DNA from 4 places in the Bacillus sp. OTU530 genome. Region 3 is predicted to be linked to each of the others. Evidence: riboswitches for the same ligand, from Rfam matches in the RefSeq annotation. Region 3 holds a riboswitch; each other region holds the start of a gene.
What was found. A riboswitch is a leader RNA that binds a small molecule or an ion and turns the genes downstream of it on or off. The one in region 3 is predicted to bind cobalamin.
Positions count from the first base shown of each region.

Region 1: another riboswitch for cobalamin. It lies ahead of AAHB12_RS24110 (HoxN/HupN/NixA family nickel/cobalt transporter); the one in region 3 lies ahead of bluB (5,6-dimethylbenzimidazole synthase).
Region 2: another riboswitch for cobalamin. It lies ahead of AAHB12_RS27145 (hypothetical protein); the one in region 3 lies ahead of bluB (5,6-dimethylbenzimidazole synthase).
Region 4: another riboswitch for cobalamin. It lies ahead of AAHB12_RS16265 ((2Fe-2S) ferredoxin domain-containing protein); the one in region 3 lies ahead of bluB (5,6-dimethylbenzimidazole synthase).

Region 1 is NZ_JASATP010000045.1:13,227-16,814, reverse strand. Features, by position in the region: gene AAHB12_RS24120 (pyridoxal phosphate-dependent aminotransferase) at 1-46, shown strand, start outside; gene AAHB12_RS24115 (alcohol dehydrogenase) at 113-1,132, shown strand; gene AAHB12_RS24110 (HoxN/HupN/NixA family nickel/cobalt transporter) at 1,262-2,062, opposite strand; cobalamin riboswitch at 2,222-2,411, opposite strand; gene AAHB12_RS24105 (alkaline phosphatase) at 2,856-3,588, shown strand, end outside.
Region 2 is NZ_JASATP010000061.1:1,534-5,121, reverse strand. Features, by position in the region: gene AAHB12_RS27160 (PCYCGC motif-containing (lipo)protein) at 84-275, opposite strand; gene AAHB12_RS27155 (ZIP family metal transporter) at 287-1,024, opposite strand; gene AAHB12_RS27150 (IS200/IS605 family accessory protein TnpB-related protein) at 1,177-1,881, shown strand; gene AAHB12_RS27145 (hypothetical protein) at 1,988-2,287, opposite strand; cobalamin riboswitch at 2,303-2,573, opposite strand; gene AAHB12_RS27140 (Nramp family divalent metal transporter) at 2,825-3,588, shown strand, end outside.
Region 3 is NZ_JASATP010000017.1:22,422-26,009, reverse strand. Features, by position in the region: gene AAHB12_RS14155 (ABC transporter ATP-binding protein) at 1-364, opposite strand, end outside; gene AAHB12_RS14150 (MarR family winged helix-turn-helix transcriptional regulator) at 358-846, opposite strand; cobalamin riboswitch at 1,106-1,413, shown strand; gene bluB (5,6-dimethylbenzimidazole synthase) at 1,623-2,264, shown strand; gene AAHB12_RS14140 (DUF4870 domain-containing protein) at 2,456-2,764, opposite strand; gene AAHB12_RS14135 (MEDS domain-containing protein) at 3,010-3,588, shown strand, end outside.
Region 4 is NZ_JASATP010000020.1:78,377-81,964, reverse strand. Features, by position in the region: gene cobJ (precorrin-3B C(17)-methyltransferase) at 1-862, opposite strand, end outside; gene AAHB12_RS16265 ((2Fe-2S) ferredoxin domain-containing protein) at 1,091-1,474, opposite strand; cobalamin riboswitch at 1,596-1,782, opposite strand; cobalamin riboswitch at 1,963-2,161, opposite strand; gene AAHB12_RS16260 (NUDIX hydrolase) at 2,274-2,894, opposite strand; gene AAHB12_RS16255 (cold-inducible protein YdjO-related protein) at 3,042-3,236, opposite strand; gene cspD (cold-shock protein CspD) at 3,347-3,550, opposite strand.

The DNA of each region.
Region 1 (3,588 bases), on a different contig from region 3:
TTCTAAAGAAGTTTTCCATGCCATTTATAAGCATTTTTCAAATTAATCATTTATAACTCAAACCATAATGGATGATGGCCTTAAAATGATAATAAAAAAAGGATGTGTAAGTATGGCGGTACTAATGAAAGCAGCCCAAATCTCCACTGCTGGTGGAAAGTTTGAACTCGTGAATAGGGAAATTCCAGAGCCGGGTCGTGGACAGGTACGGATTAAAGTAGAAGCCTGCGGTGTCTGTCACAGTGATGAAATGGTAAAAGAAGGATTGATCCCTGGTATTCAGTATCCACGCATTCCGGGTCATGAAGTAGCTGGTTACATTGATAAAATTGGTGAAGAAGTTACGACGTGGCGTGCAGGTCAGCGAGTCGGTGTTGGCTGGCATGGAGGTCATTGTTTTACATGTAATGTTTGCCGTGAAGGAGATTTTGCGAACTGTGTAAATCGTCAGACTTGCGGTATTTCGTACGATGGCGGTTATGCGGAGTATATGGTAGCTCCCCAAGAAGCTTTGGCTTTGATTCCAAATGAATTGTCTTCTATAGAAGCTGCGCCCCTTCTTTGTGCAGGGGTCACAACGTATAACGCACTACGAAACAGCGGCGCAAGGGGTGGAGATGTTGTCGCGATTCAAGGTATGGGGGGATTAGGACATTTGGGCGTCCAATTTGCGAATAAATTGGGCTTCAAAACCGTTGCCCTCTCCCACGGGAAAGAGAAAGAACAGCTTGTACGTCAACTCGGAGCTCACGTTTATATTAATACAGAGATATCTAATGTTACAGAAGAGCTGAATAAACTATTAGGAGCGCGCGTGATTTTGACCACTGCTCCTAATAGTAAGGCGATTTCTGCTCTTGTCGATGGGCTGTCTCAAAACGGTAAACTCCTCATTGCAGCGGCATCGGGTGAACCAATCGAAGTGTCTCCTCTACAGCTCCTTCTTTATCGACGTTCAGTAGAAGGTTGGTATAGCGGCCATGCGAAGGATTCTGAAGATACCTTGAATTTCAGTGCATTAACTGGTGTACGCCCAAGTATTGAAACATTTAGTCTCGAGCGGGTGAACGAAGCATATGAGTACATGATATCCGGTCAAGCCCGTTTCCGTGCCGTTTTAAAAATGGTATAAACTTGACTCGCCAATCGGCGAATCTTTTTAAAAAATTTGATTCATCTACTTTGACTAGGTTTCTATGTTCAGAAAATCATGGCTTTCTGAACAAAATCAAAGGCTCCCTGAAAAGGAGCCATTGATTTATTAATTCATAGTATTTATTTCAACTTTTTGTCTCTTAGACCGAACGCTTATAAAGATAAATGTAGCAACTAAGAAAGTGAAAAGAATGATTCCCACAATTTCAAAATCGAGTTCTGCCCAAGGGTTAAAGAAGGTAAATGCCAGATAGAAGGAAACTCCGTACGCTAAGACGACAATTACCCATCCCATTATTCTTGAAGCAGCTTGCCCAAGTTTGCTTGATTGATTCACCATTTTGTGGACAATCATGGAATCAATTGTATCTGTAATCATCATGCCAAACATAAAAACAAGGCCTAAAAGTAAGGGGGTATATTTACCTGTGTTACTTGCTGCCATGGACCAGACAGCTGTTTGACTTACCGTTTCGGCAGCTAAGGCAAATAAAGCCCCTACTAAAATAATAAGAAAGGGATTCGTTGTTCCCTTCGCAACTTTTGGAATAAACTTTCCCTTTAGCCCGCTTAGTTGAAACTCTTCGTTGTTATTTCTCGTACGTAATAGATTATACGTATTTAATGTGCCAATGAGGAATAAAGAAATAATCGATACCCACGATGCAAAATTATCAAAATAAGCTGGGAATGTAAAATTCTTCATCACCATTCCCAAAATACCAGCCGTCACAGCTACCATTCCCCCGTGGCCAAATGAGAATAGTGTACCTACCCAACGTGCAAACGGACTGCCCATTCGCCAATTATAACGGGTTTGTCCATCAATAAAAGCAAGATGATCCGCATCCAATCCATGTCGAAGCCCCAATACAAAAACAAGTAAAAAAAGTGATACAGTTTCCATTCAAAAATTCCTCCCTTTTCTAAAAATAAAAAGTACAACATAAAAAATCCTCAACCTATGACAGATTGAGGATGTATGGGTACGTGCAAATAAACGACAAAATGGCAGAATACGATTGTCGTTTCATTTTCGTACACCTCTCCTTTCCGCGAAGGCTGCTTTGGTGTTACAACCTAGGTAGGTCTCCTGGCTTTTGCATCATCACTCTCTATCGTCTTCCCCAACTACATAGCTGAGTGACATAATGATAAAGAGCTCCTCAATTACAGTGGCGGGACCGCTCGGGATTTGCACCCGATTCCCTGTTACCCCTTGCTTTTACAAGGGCACCTAGTTTGCTTACAATATAATGTTGTAACTTGATTATACATGTAATCATCAGAATTTCATACCTAATTTGCTGGAGCAGCGTTTTTTCTCCGCTAACAAGGGTAAACACAGTTCATGGAGTCCTAGATAAGGAGTCCATTCCCCCTCTTTTTTTGATGTAGTGTCTACGTAGCGATGTTTTCCGAGTTTAGTAGCCCTAAGAGCGTGTAAGATGTCGCATATTCCCTCCCGTTTTCTACGTTAATGTATTTCCGCAAAAAGGTGACTTTTTCCTGCCCTCCTATTCGACTGTGTCCACTTTTGAAAACATATTCGATTTCATAGCATGATTTTCCTGTGATTGTATTCAGTTCAAAGTATTTTACATATTTTTAATACCCTCCTTAACTACATTTAACATATATAATCTACGATTATATTAGCAACTTACTTCAAAATTAAAATTAAAGATGAGGGTGTAAACATGAAAAAACGTTTAGTAGGCACAGCTGTGTTATCAGTTGCAGCGATGACTGCATTAATTTTCGGTAATGCGTCTAAATCAGATGTACAAGCTGCTAATGAGTCAAATAGTGGAAAGGCTAAAAATGTAATTGTTTTTGTTGGCGATGGTATGGGAACTGCCGCTCGTGATGCAATTCGCCTAGCTACAGTTGGAGTGAATGGTAAACTTGCTATGGAAGATATGCCGTATGCAGGAATGGCTCGTACCGCTTCAGGAAGTTCATTTGTAACGGACTCTGCTGCAGCCGCAACGGCAATGGCTTCAGGTGTAAAAAGTTATAATGGTGCAGTTGGCGTGGATATGAATGGAAAGCCTGTTCAAACTGTTTTAGAGACGGCAGAGAAGGCTGGGAAGGCAACGGGGCTCGTTACGACAAGCCAAGTAACAGACGCGACTCCAGCTGCTTTCGGTGCGCACGTTGCGAATCGAAGCGCTCAAAGTGATATTGCGAAACAATATCTTGAAGACAGTAAAGTGGATGTGATTTTAGGCGGCGGGGAGGACTACTGGTACCCAGCAGGAAATCCTGGCTCTTATCCTGATAACCCACCTGAAGATACTGAAGAAGCAAGTAAGGGGACAAATGGAAATCTAGTAGATCAAGCGAAAGAATTAGGTTATACGTACGTTAAAAATGCTGATGAAATGAAACAAGCAAAAGGTCAGAAACTTCTAGGCTTGTTTGCAAACG
Region 2 (3,588 bases), on a different contig from region 3:
TATGTACAAATGACTAGCCAAATAATTCCGCAAGACTCGTATAAACAAACATGTACTTTTTCAAAGAAATAGATTGTTGAGCATTACATGGTTGGCATAGGGGTGGCTGTTGGTTTTACCAAACCTTTCTCATATTGTTTATCAATGGATGCTCGGCCTTCCTGAACAGATACGCCGTTTTGATACATCATAACAGCTTGAAATGCAATATCTACACAAACCGTTTGTGTCATAGCATGATCTATGAATCTCTTGCATCCTTTATCCCTTTCCATGATGATTCATATTAGTGCTGGATAAAATTCTCTATATATAACAGTATTAATACAAGTCCTCCACCAGCCAATAAAAAGAAACTAAATACACTCATCTTTTTCTGTGCTTTTAATAACATCTCGTTCACGGTTACATACCCTAATGTTCCAATCGCAAGGCCCATGAGCATACCATTTAAATGAATATGGTCGCTTCTTAAGACAATGCCAAGTACAGTTCCGACTCCTAATACAAGTGATAGTAATGTAATCGTCAAAAGAAAATATATAATATGAAACCTGGTAAATAAGAAAGGTATCGCTAGCGCAAGCCCCTCTGGAATATGATGAATAACAGCAGCAAACAAAAAGGGTATTGCTGTGTCAAAGTTCTTCATGGATATACCGAATGCTACACCTGTTGGAACATTGTGGATATAGATTGCAAGCGATAAGAATAGAAAGGACCGCCACGCTTCACCTTCTCTTCCTTCTTGATGGTGCGAATGATGAAAATGCATATGAAGTAGTACCATCAACAAAATACCTATACTTCCCCCAAGAAAGAGTCCTGTCATCTCATACTCAGAAAGTGTCTCTGGGATGAGTTCAAAAGTAAGTAGCCCCGCCAACATTCCTCCGCAAAAGGCATACAAACTATACATTTGATTGGTCACCATACTTCGAGCTGTTATACCCACCGTTCCTCCTACTAACAACCCACCAAAGGCAAGTGCAGCTGTCATAATTGGTAACATTATGCTCTCCATCTAGGTGCCCTCCTTCCTATTCCACTTTTTCCATGTGTATGCCTAATTTTTTGAGAATAGTCATGCCACTCGCATAACAGAGATTTCTCTGTTGGTTGGATAAGTAGAATCTTGGAATTTTAACTGAGAATACAGGTAACAGGATGAACTTTGTGATAGTATTTCTAAAGAAGACAGTTCTTTTAACAAATTTTCTGAAAAGAAGTGTGAATGGACAAGGACAATTACTTTCCTCCTCTTGTCTCTATTTCTCCTTAGAAGGAAAACGAAGCGGACAAATCACAAAAATTCTAGAAGCAGAAGCGATTGGTTTGGTGGACATCGCGGTTCAAAGAAATAAACCGATTGTGTTAGAGGCATTGGATACAACCCTCTCCAAGTCTGCCGGCCGTTACCGCAATCGGAAGCAAAATCGAAGGATGAGCATGTTTGCCTATAAAAAGATGCAGGATAGCATTCACAGCCGAGCTGCTAAAATGGGAGTCACTGTGTTTGAAGTGAATCCTGCCTTCACAAGCCAGATTGGGAAGATGAAGTATATGAAACAGATGCATATTTCCATCCATCAAGCGGCGTCCTACGTCATTGGCAGGCGCGGCATGAACTTGAAGGAACAGGTGCCAAAGGTGTTGCGAACCTATACAGAACGTAAGGATGGGGAGCATCACTGGAAACAGTGGAGTGTGTTGACAAAAGCATTCAAAGCGCTTCGTCCACACATATTCTATCATGTATCGGGCCAATCTTATCCATTATTTAACAAGGAGATTTGTAACCATGGGCTGACACAAGCAGAACGTGATATTTTGCAGAAGTATGTGCCAAAAGTTTGGTTAGAAGAAAGGGAAGCCTGTTGAACGGCTCTGTATTTCGCTTCCTAGGAAGAGGATACAGAATCTCCCACCTTCGACCAACGGAAGTCCCCTTGTGGGAAAGGAGCGTTAGCGAGTAGGTGGGGGTAGTTCAATGTTCATGTGTCCAAATGACTGATTCTCCTGTGGAAGGACAGCTTGGGAATTTCTCTCCCTTCTGAAGAACCACATGTTCACCATCTGCATCTACATAATGACCTGATTCCATAACAGTTTCCCCAGTTCTATGGGAATGGCTTGCATGGGTCCAAGTTGTAGCGTGTCCAGTGGATGGACAATCTGGAAAAGTCTCTCCTTGTTTAAGTTCCTTTTTTTCTCCTGTTGCACAAATATAGGTACCAGGTTCCGACACAGTTTCTCCTGTATGGTGATGGTCAGTGAAGTGAGGCATAATCAATTCCTCCTTTTTATTTTTCTTACAACAGATAGTCTCTCACTGACAACTAAGAATATTCTTTTTACTGCCCTTACACACCTCTCCTTTCCGCGAAGGCTGTTTTGGTGTTTACAACCATAGGTTGGAATCATCGCGCTCTATCGTCTTCCTCAACGGTGTGGTTGAGTGACATAAATGATAGAAAACTCCTCAATTACAGTGGTGGAACCGTTCGTGACTTGCACCCGATTCCCTGTTCCCCCTTGTTTTCACAAGAGCACCTAGTTTGCTTACAATATGATGTTGTAACTGGATTACACTTATAAATCCTCAAAATTTGAAACTGAATTTTACATGTAGTAGCGATTCCTCTTCAATATCACACTATTTCAACTATTAGAATAAATTAGGTATTGCATAAAAGATGGTTTAGGGAATATTATTTGTATACAAGAAACTTTTAGGGGGAATTTTTTCTCTAAAAGTTGGTCTAGAACAAAACATATGCGTGTAGGAAAACATAGGGTGTCTGATATCTAGGAGGATTTATTCATGAATGAGAATACAGCTACAAAAGAACAATCTTCTATTAATAACACAACAATTCAATCTGCACAAGCGGTTCTAGGAGGAAAAACTCAAGGAATAAAAAGACTACTCCCTTTTCTAGGACCGGCGTTTGTGGCAGCCATTGCTTATATTGATCCAGGAAACTTTGCAACCAATATCGCTGGAGGATCAAAATATGGATACCTACTTTTATGGGTAGTGCTTGTTTCCAATTTAATGGCTATTTTAATTCAATCCATGTCAGCAAAGTTAGGAATTGCAACCGGTAAAAATCTTCCTGAAGTCGCCCGTCAGCAGTTTCCTAAACCTGTTTCGATTGGTCTATGGATCCAAGCCGAGTTGGTCGTCATGGCTACAGATCTTGCAGAATTTATTGGTGCATCCTTAGGCTTATACTTAATCTTCGGTATTCCTTTACTTCCGGCAGCATTGATTGCTGCAGTAGGGTCTTTTGCTATCCTTGAACTTCAGCGTCGAGGATTCCGTTCTCTTGAAGCAGGGATTACGGGTCTCCTTTTTATTGTTGTACTAGCATTTATCACTCAACTCTTTTTTGCCAAACCAGAGCTCGCTCCGATATTAAACGGGTTTCTTGTACCTCAATTTAAGGGTGTAGACAGTGTTTTATTGGCAGCTGGGATTCTCGGTGCAACGGTGATGCCACATGCTATTTACCTTCATTCTGCCCTAACGCAACGAAGAGTAGTTGGAACAACGGAGGAAGACCGGAGAAAGATTTTTCGTTT
Region 3 (3,588 bases):
GCGTAATATCATTCGTTGTTCGGGTAATAAGGGAAGCTGTTCCTATCTTGTCAAATTCCTGAAGTGAAAATGCCTCAACACGTGAAAAAACCCGTTTGCGCAGCTGTTTGCCAAACCCCATTGCAGCCTTCGATGAAAAATAGCTGGCAACCACTGAGCAAGCTGCCCCAATCGCCGCAATGAGCAGCATAAGAGCGCCGATTCGCAAAATATAGTTCGTATCTCCTTTTACAACACCGGTATCAATAATATCTGACATTAATGTTGGCAAATAGAGATCAGACATGGACTGGATGAAGACAAGCACCAGCACTCCCGCAATCATCCCAGCAAATGGCCGTAACTGACGAAATAGTTTTAACAACGAGCATCCTCTCCGTTCTCTGTCGTTTCTGTATCTATCATCAATTCATACAATTGCTGGTGGAGTTCTAATAATGTGTGGATGGATTCCTCTGATAGTTGCGACAGGACACCCATCATTTTTTGATATACTCCATTTGGCTCATTATGCATAAGCAGTACTTGCTCTCTGCCAGCCTCAGTTAATTCAAGCTCTACCTCTCGACGATTTTCTTCTGGGATGCTGCGCTTTAGAAATCCTAGCGTTACCAAGCCATCGACACTTGTACTCAGCGTACTTTTCGGAAATAGCAACCGTTCGCCCAAACTCTTTTGCGAAATCACTTGTGCAGGGAACATTGCTTGTAAAATCAAAAACTGCGGCATACTCAAATTACTGTTTTTGATGCTCGCCTGCCCCCATCGTCCAAAGTTTCGTTGAATCCTCCAAAAAGATCGCAACACTTGAATGGTTTGTTCTAATTGTGGGTTATTTTCATTCATATGCTCCCTCTCTTCCTTGTTCATATTTGAACCATTCTAATAAAAACTGTTCTAAAAAGGATAATTAACCTAATGAATTAATTGTATATGTAACATCCAAAATATGCAAGGAAATAACGCTAGTTTGCTTATCTTCCCTTTCATTATTCTTGTAAGGATTCACTGCACAAACCGTGAAGATTATATGCTAAAAATCATTGTTGATGATATGTAACAATTAGCTTGCGAACCATATGTAACCATAGTTTATAATGAATGAAACGAATAAAAATATAAAAGTGCTCAAGACAGAATCTGTTACGAGATAATAGGGAAGTTGGTGAAAATCCAACGCAGCCCCCGCTACTGTAAACGTTAAAGAAAACTCGCCAATTGGCAAGCCCTGCTCCCTGGGCGAAGACAGAGGCGCAGCTCTACTTACACTGTATTCCTAAAACTTCTGGCTACGTCGCATTCACTTCTAGTTAGAAATTTATACCTTCCCACAGTGTGAAATAGCATTGCCCGGAAAGAAAGACAATCGGGTAGTTACGAAGCCAGGAGACCTGCTTTTATATACTAGTTCCAATTTCTTCGGTGGGAAGGAAAGGATTTCATACGTATATTGATAGAATCTCCCCATATTCTGTCAATATGCTTATTTGAAAACCTTAGCTTCAATGGTTAAGGTTTTTTGTATTACATACTCCTTTCACGCAAGAAGAGCATATCAGCTGCTATTAAGAAACTTATACCTTTCCGTACAAATACAAATAAGACTAGGTGGTGTTGAAGCTTTGTTTACTCATGAAGAAAAAGATGCGATTTATAAAGTAATAGAAAAGAGAAGAGATATTAGAAGTTTTCTCCCTGACGCGGTGCCGCAGGAAGCAGTGGCACGTATATTAGAAGCTGCGCATCATGCACCTTCGGTTGGATTTATGCAGCCTTGGAATTTTATTTTAATCCAATCGGATGAACTGAAAAATCGCTTAGCTTGGGCCGCAGATAAAGAAAGACGGGCACTTGCGATCCATTATGAACAAGATGAGCGGGCCGCAAAATTCCTTAATCTCAAAATTGAGGGCATGAAAGAGGCGCCTTTAACAATCTGCGTTACATGCGATCCTTCCCGGGGAGGCTCGCACGTACTAGGTCGTAATTCGATTCCTGAAACTGACATCATGTCAACCGCCTGTGCTATTCAAAATATGTGGTTAGCCGCTTGTGCTGAAGGGTTGGCGATGGGCTGGGTGAGCTTTTATAAAAAGTCGGATATTCGAGACATTTTAGAAATTCCTCCTCATATTGATCCAATAGCTTTAGTTTCTATTGGATACACGGACACATATCCGACAGCTCCTATTTTAGAAACAGCGAACTGGGAGAAAAGGCGGGCATTAGAGAAGCTTATCTTTCATGAAAAATGGGGACAGTAAAGAAAACTCGCCGGCTGGCAAGCCCTGCTCCCTGGCAAAGACAGAGACGTAGCCCTACTTATACTTTATCCCTAAAATTTCTCGCCACGTCGAGTTGGCTTCTAGCTAGAAATTTATACATTCTTAAATATGTAATACAAAAGCAAAACGGGTGTCTCAGCGTGGAGACACCCGTTTCTTTCTATTAATTATTAGGCAAACAATGCACCAATAATCGGATAGCGGAATGGACGGTCATCCAGCGCACGGATAATGCCCATAATCGGAGCAATCAATGCCATCAGTCCAAACACGATAAGAAATGGTATGCCAATCAAAATCCAAGAAAAGAATATTGAAATGGAAATCAATACACCCATAACAAGGTGAAAAATTACTGCCTGCAGCGATAAGCTTTTTACTTCTCGATTTGAGCTAAGAAAATATACGATAATAGGAACTAACACCGGTGCAAACCATGTGCTAGCATGAACAAGGATCTTAAGTCCCTTATGTTCCATTTGAGCTGAACTCCTTTTTAATTATATTTTGTTTTGCTATATTTTTATTATACAACAGTTCATAACTCAAGTTCATAAGACCTAAGACTGATTTTTTATCAATCACCTTAGTAATTTTTCATACCAGCTTGGATGAACGCGAAAGTGGAAAAGATTATTCCTTTAAAAGTCGATGTATTTTAAGTATAATTTAATTGAATAGTCAAAAATGTATACATTTTATATTTCTTCTACAGGAGATACAAATGAAATATGATTTTGTAAAATTAAATGAAATAATAGAGCTATCAAATGGTGGTCATATACTATATGTTTATGAAGATACAGAATGTTATGTAAACAATGCAGTGTCGTATATAGTTAGCGGTCTCGAGCAAAAACATCATCTATTGGTGGTAGATAATCGGGAACTATTACTACTTATTAATCAAAAACTGGAAAACATCCTTCCCGAGGAAAAGCTAGCCATGGTACATTACACAGATAACTTTGATTTTTATCAGATGCATGGAAATTTTGATGTGAAGAGCATTGTAAATCATTTTGAGCAAATATTAGAGCCTTTTTTCAAGAAAGACATCTCTATCCGTACATGGGCACATGTTGATTGGAAAGAACAAGATAATATAGCTTCCATTCTTAAAGAATTTGAAGATCGGGCAGATTGTTGTATAAAAGATGCAGGACTCGTTTCTGTTTGTGCTTATGACGCTCATACGCTAACTGTTCCTCTTCAAATGGATTTAATGCGCAGTCACGAATATTTCATGACAGACAAAGAACTTACTCGGTCTTACTTGTATAGAAATACAAAAAAAACAGTA
Region 4 (3,588 bases), on a different contig from region 3:
CCTGCGGTTTTTGCTCCTGCTTGATCGCGATTGTTTGTTCCAACGCCCATGGCTCCGCTTCTCTTTGTAAACGTTGATGCGGTTTTAAAGGCTGCTCTGTTTTTCCTAGCGTATATTTCCTTTGGTATCCGCGCGGTGTAATCATCAAATCTTCATATAAAAACGTGGAAGAGTTCCCAATTACAACAGTTGTAAGCATCCCAATATCATGCTCTAGCATGTCCTGTAAATTTGTAATCGTAACCTCTTGACGGTCGCGATACGCACTTTTCACTAATCCAACAGGAGTTTGTGGAGAACGATGCTGAAGTAAAATTCTTTGCGCTTCTACAATTTGCCTCGTTCTTCTTCCGCTTTTCGGATTGTAGAGTGCAACTACAAAATCTGCTGCAGCTGCAGCCTCAATTCGTTTTTCAATTATGCTCCACGGTGTTAAGTGGTCACTTAAGCTAATGGTACATGCATCATGCATCACAGGAGCGCCTAATAAAGAAGCGCAAGAATTAATAGCAGAAATCCCCGGTACAACTTCAACCTCGACGCCTGTTTCCCTTTTCCATCCCTGTTCAATTAACACCTCATACACAAGACCTGCCATTCCGTATACACCGGAATCACCGCTTGAGATAACAGCAACCTTCTTGCCTTGCTCAGCTAGCTTCACCGCTTCTTGAGCACGACTTACTTCTTCTGTCATACCAGTACTGACAATTTGTTGTCCTGTTAATAACCCTGCAATCAAGTCCACATAGGTTTTGTAGCCGATAATAACATCACTTTCCTGTAGTGCCTCTCTTGCCCGTTCGGTAATATGTTCAAAGCTTCCTGGACCAAAGCCAATTACAAGTAATTTTCCTTTCATCATTAAGCGCCTCCCTCCGGCATTTCAGTAACATAAACATCCTCAAACCCTAAGACCATACACCCCTGTGATAGAATCCATTACAGGACAAAGTCTAGCCTTTATAGGTCTCCACAAAAGTCCAAACATGATAAATATGGCGGAAATAAAAGTTCCAATCTCAGTCGCCTGATCCCTATCCATGCCATATCGGATCGCTATCAAAATCGCTAATATAGCAAATTCCATTTAGATCTTCTCCTTTACAGGTTTTGATACTCCAACAATACAGTCTGTTTGCTCTGGTGCCACAAAACCAGCATCGTTATACTCATATATAATCGCATCTTCTATAACCTGTCCTCCAGCCAAATGCTGCCTTACAATTTCCGTCCCCAGCTCTGGCGTAACAGCCTGATACCAAGTCCCTTCTGGATATACAATCAGCACACAAGCATCCTTGCAGCGCCCATTACAGCGTGTTCTCGTTGTATGTACAACCGTATCTAAATCCAAACCGGCAATCTCGTCACGAACTGCATTTGTAACTTCCTCCCCGCCCTTTCTCATACAACTGCTTCCATTACAAATCAGCACATGATGCTTTGTTCCCCGTAAGTTCCAAGTTGTCATCTTAACGCCTCCTCTTATCCTAATAAAATAAAAAAGCACCTCTATCAGATAGGGGTGCAGAATATGCGCATAAGAAAAAATGCTGCGATATTGCACTTCCCCTATAAGCCCGTAGGTTTCGTGAAACAAATCATGCTAGGCAGGTCTCCTGACTTCAGATCTTTGCTTTTTTGCGCCTTCCCAATCAAACTCAGTGACATAATATGCAAAAAAACTCCCCTATACAGTGGCGGGTACCGTGACGGATTTTAACCGTGCTTCCCTTTTAAACACAACACATGCTGTGCACCTAACTCGAGTCATATATAATTTTTCTTTCCATCCCAAAATACAATTTTAGGAAAACAATTCGAACGATAAGAACTAGGAGCTAACAAAATGCAAAAAATCCGCCCAATGGAATTTGAGCGGATGAAGTGGACACAAAAAGGCAAATAGAGACCAGTCCCTTGCATCGTCGCTTCCCATTCTCCATCCCCGAAGAAATTGAAACTTTATAAGATAAGACAGGTCTCCTGACTTGTGTATCACTCTACTTTGAACCTTCCCATATAAGCCCCTCTTTTACAGAAGCATTCTTATATAGTGGTCTGCTCATTTCGTCCACACTTACAGTTGCGGGGACAGCTTCGGACTCTCACCGAATTCCCTTTTAAGCCTTCTGGCATCTTATCCTATTGAGTTATAACAAAATATGTAATTTTCTAACATTTTATGATTTAATAATTCCTATCATAGATTAAATATGTCAAGTTTTCAAGAAATAATTTAAAAAGTTTTCAAAATTACCGACTCGGACTCACTTCTCATCCAATATTTCCAAGAAATGTGCAAGAATTCTAGCCGTTAACCCCCAAATTACACGATCCTCGTAGTAATAAAAATATTCATCCAGACCTCGCACCTGCCAGTTATAATTTTTACCACCGACAATTGAATCAAAAGGAAAACTCTCCTCAGGCTCTATTTTAAAATGAAGCTTATAAATTTCGGGTTGGATATTCCGTAAATCGTCTAAAGGAACTGTAAAAATCTCTTCAACCTCTGAAGGATTAGGCTGCATTTGTTCTATGTTCTCAAGGAACCCTATATACGGATAAATGATGGTCCCAAAAGGAGAAACCATATAATTTAAAGGAAATACATTTGTAATACTTGCCAAGGATATCCCAAGTTCCTCCGATGTTTCCCGTATTGCCGTATATTCCGCATCCCGGTCGGTTTGATCTATTTTCCCGCCAGGAAAACAAATTTCCCCAGGCTGCCTTCGTAATTGGAGAGACCTCACTTCAAATAGAATGTGAATTTCATTTTCTTTTTTGATGAGCGGTAAGAGAACCGCAAACTTTGAAAAATCTTCATTCCCTAAAATATCAGGAACACGGTTTTGCAACTTTTTTGCTACTCTTTCTATTTCCATCATCTCACCCCGTATTCTGTTTAATTGCTCAACATTGGGATTATCGCCATTTTTACCTTCTTGGATAAACTAAAGACTCTGCCAAAATCTTGAGTAAAATAAAAAGCCAAGCTGTAATGAAGAAATAGCTTAGCCTTTTATCAAATATTAGTCAGGTAACGTATATAGCAAGCGCTCTCCACTTTTCATCTTCATTCCGCATAGTGGACAATCGGGATGATCACCAAAGGAAAAATTTTTTCTCATCCATCCTATGCAATCGTCTGATTCACATTCCCACACAGCAACAGGTACTTGCTCCCGTTCCTGTTGAAAAGCCTCTTTCTTTTTACCCCAGTTCATAGTTTGCTGCCTCCTTTAAGAGATGTAGTAGACTATTGCTCGATCCTGCAGGAAGCAGGAACAAAAAAGGCTGCTAACGTTACCTGTTAACAGCCTTTTTTGGATGTCAATTATAGCTTTACAACATTTTTTGCCTGCGGTCCACGATTGCCTTGCTCAATTTCAAAGCTTACTTCTTGACCTTCTTCAAGCGTTTTAAAGCCTTCACCTTGAATAGCAGAGAAATGTACAAATACATCGTTTCCGTCCGGCACTTCAATAAATCCAAAACCCTTCTCGCCATTAAACCATTTTACTTTACCTGTTGCTTGCATTATATTGTTCCTCCTTGACAGATAAATATAATATGCTG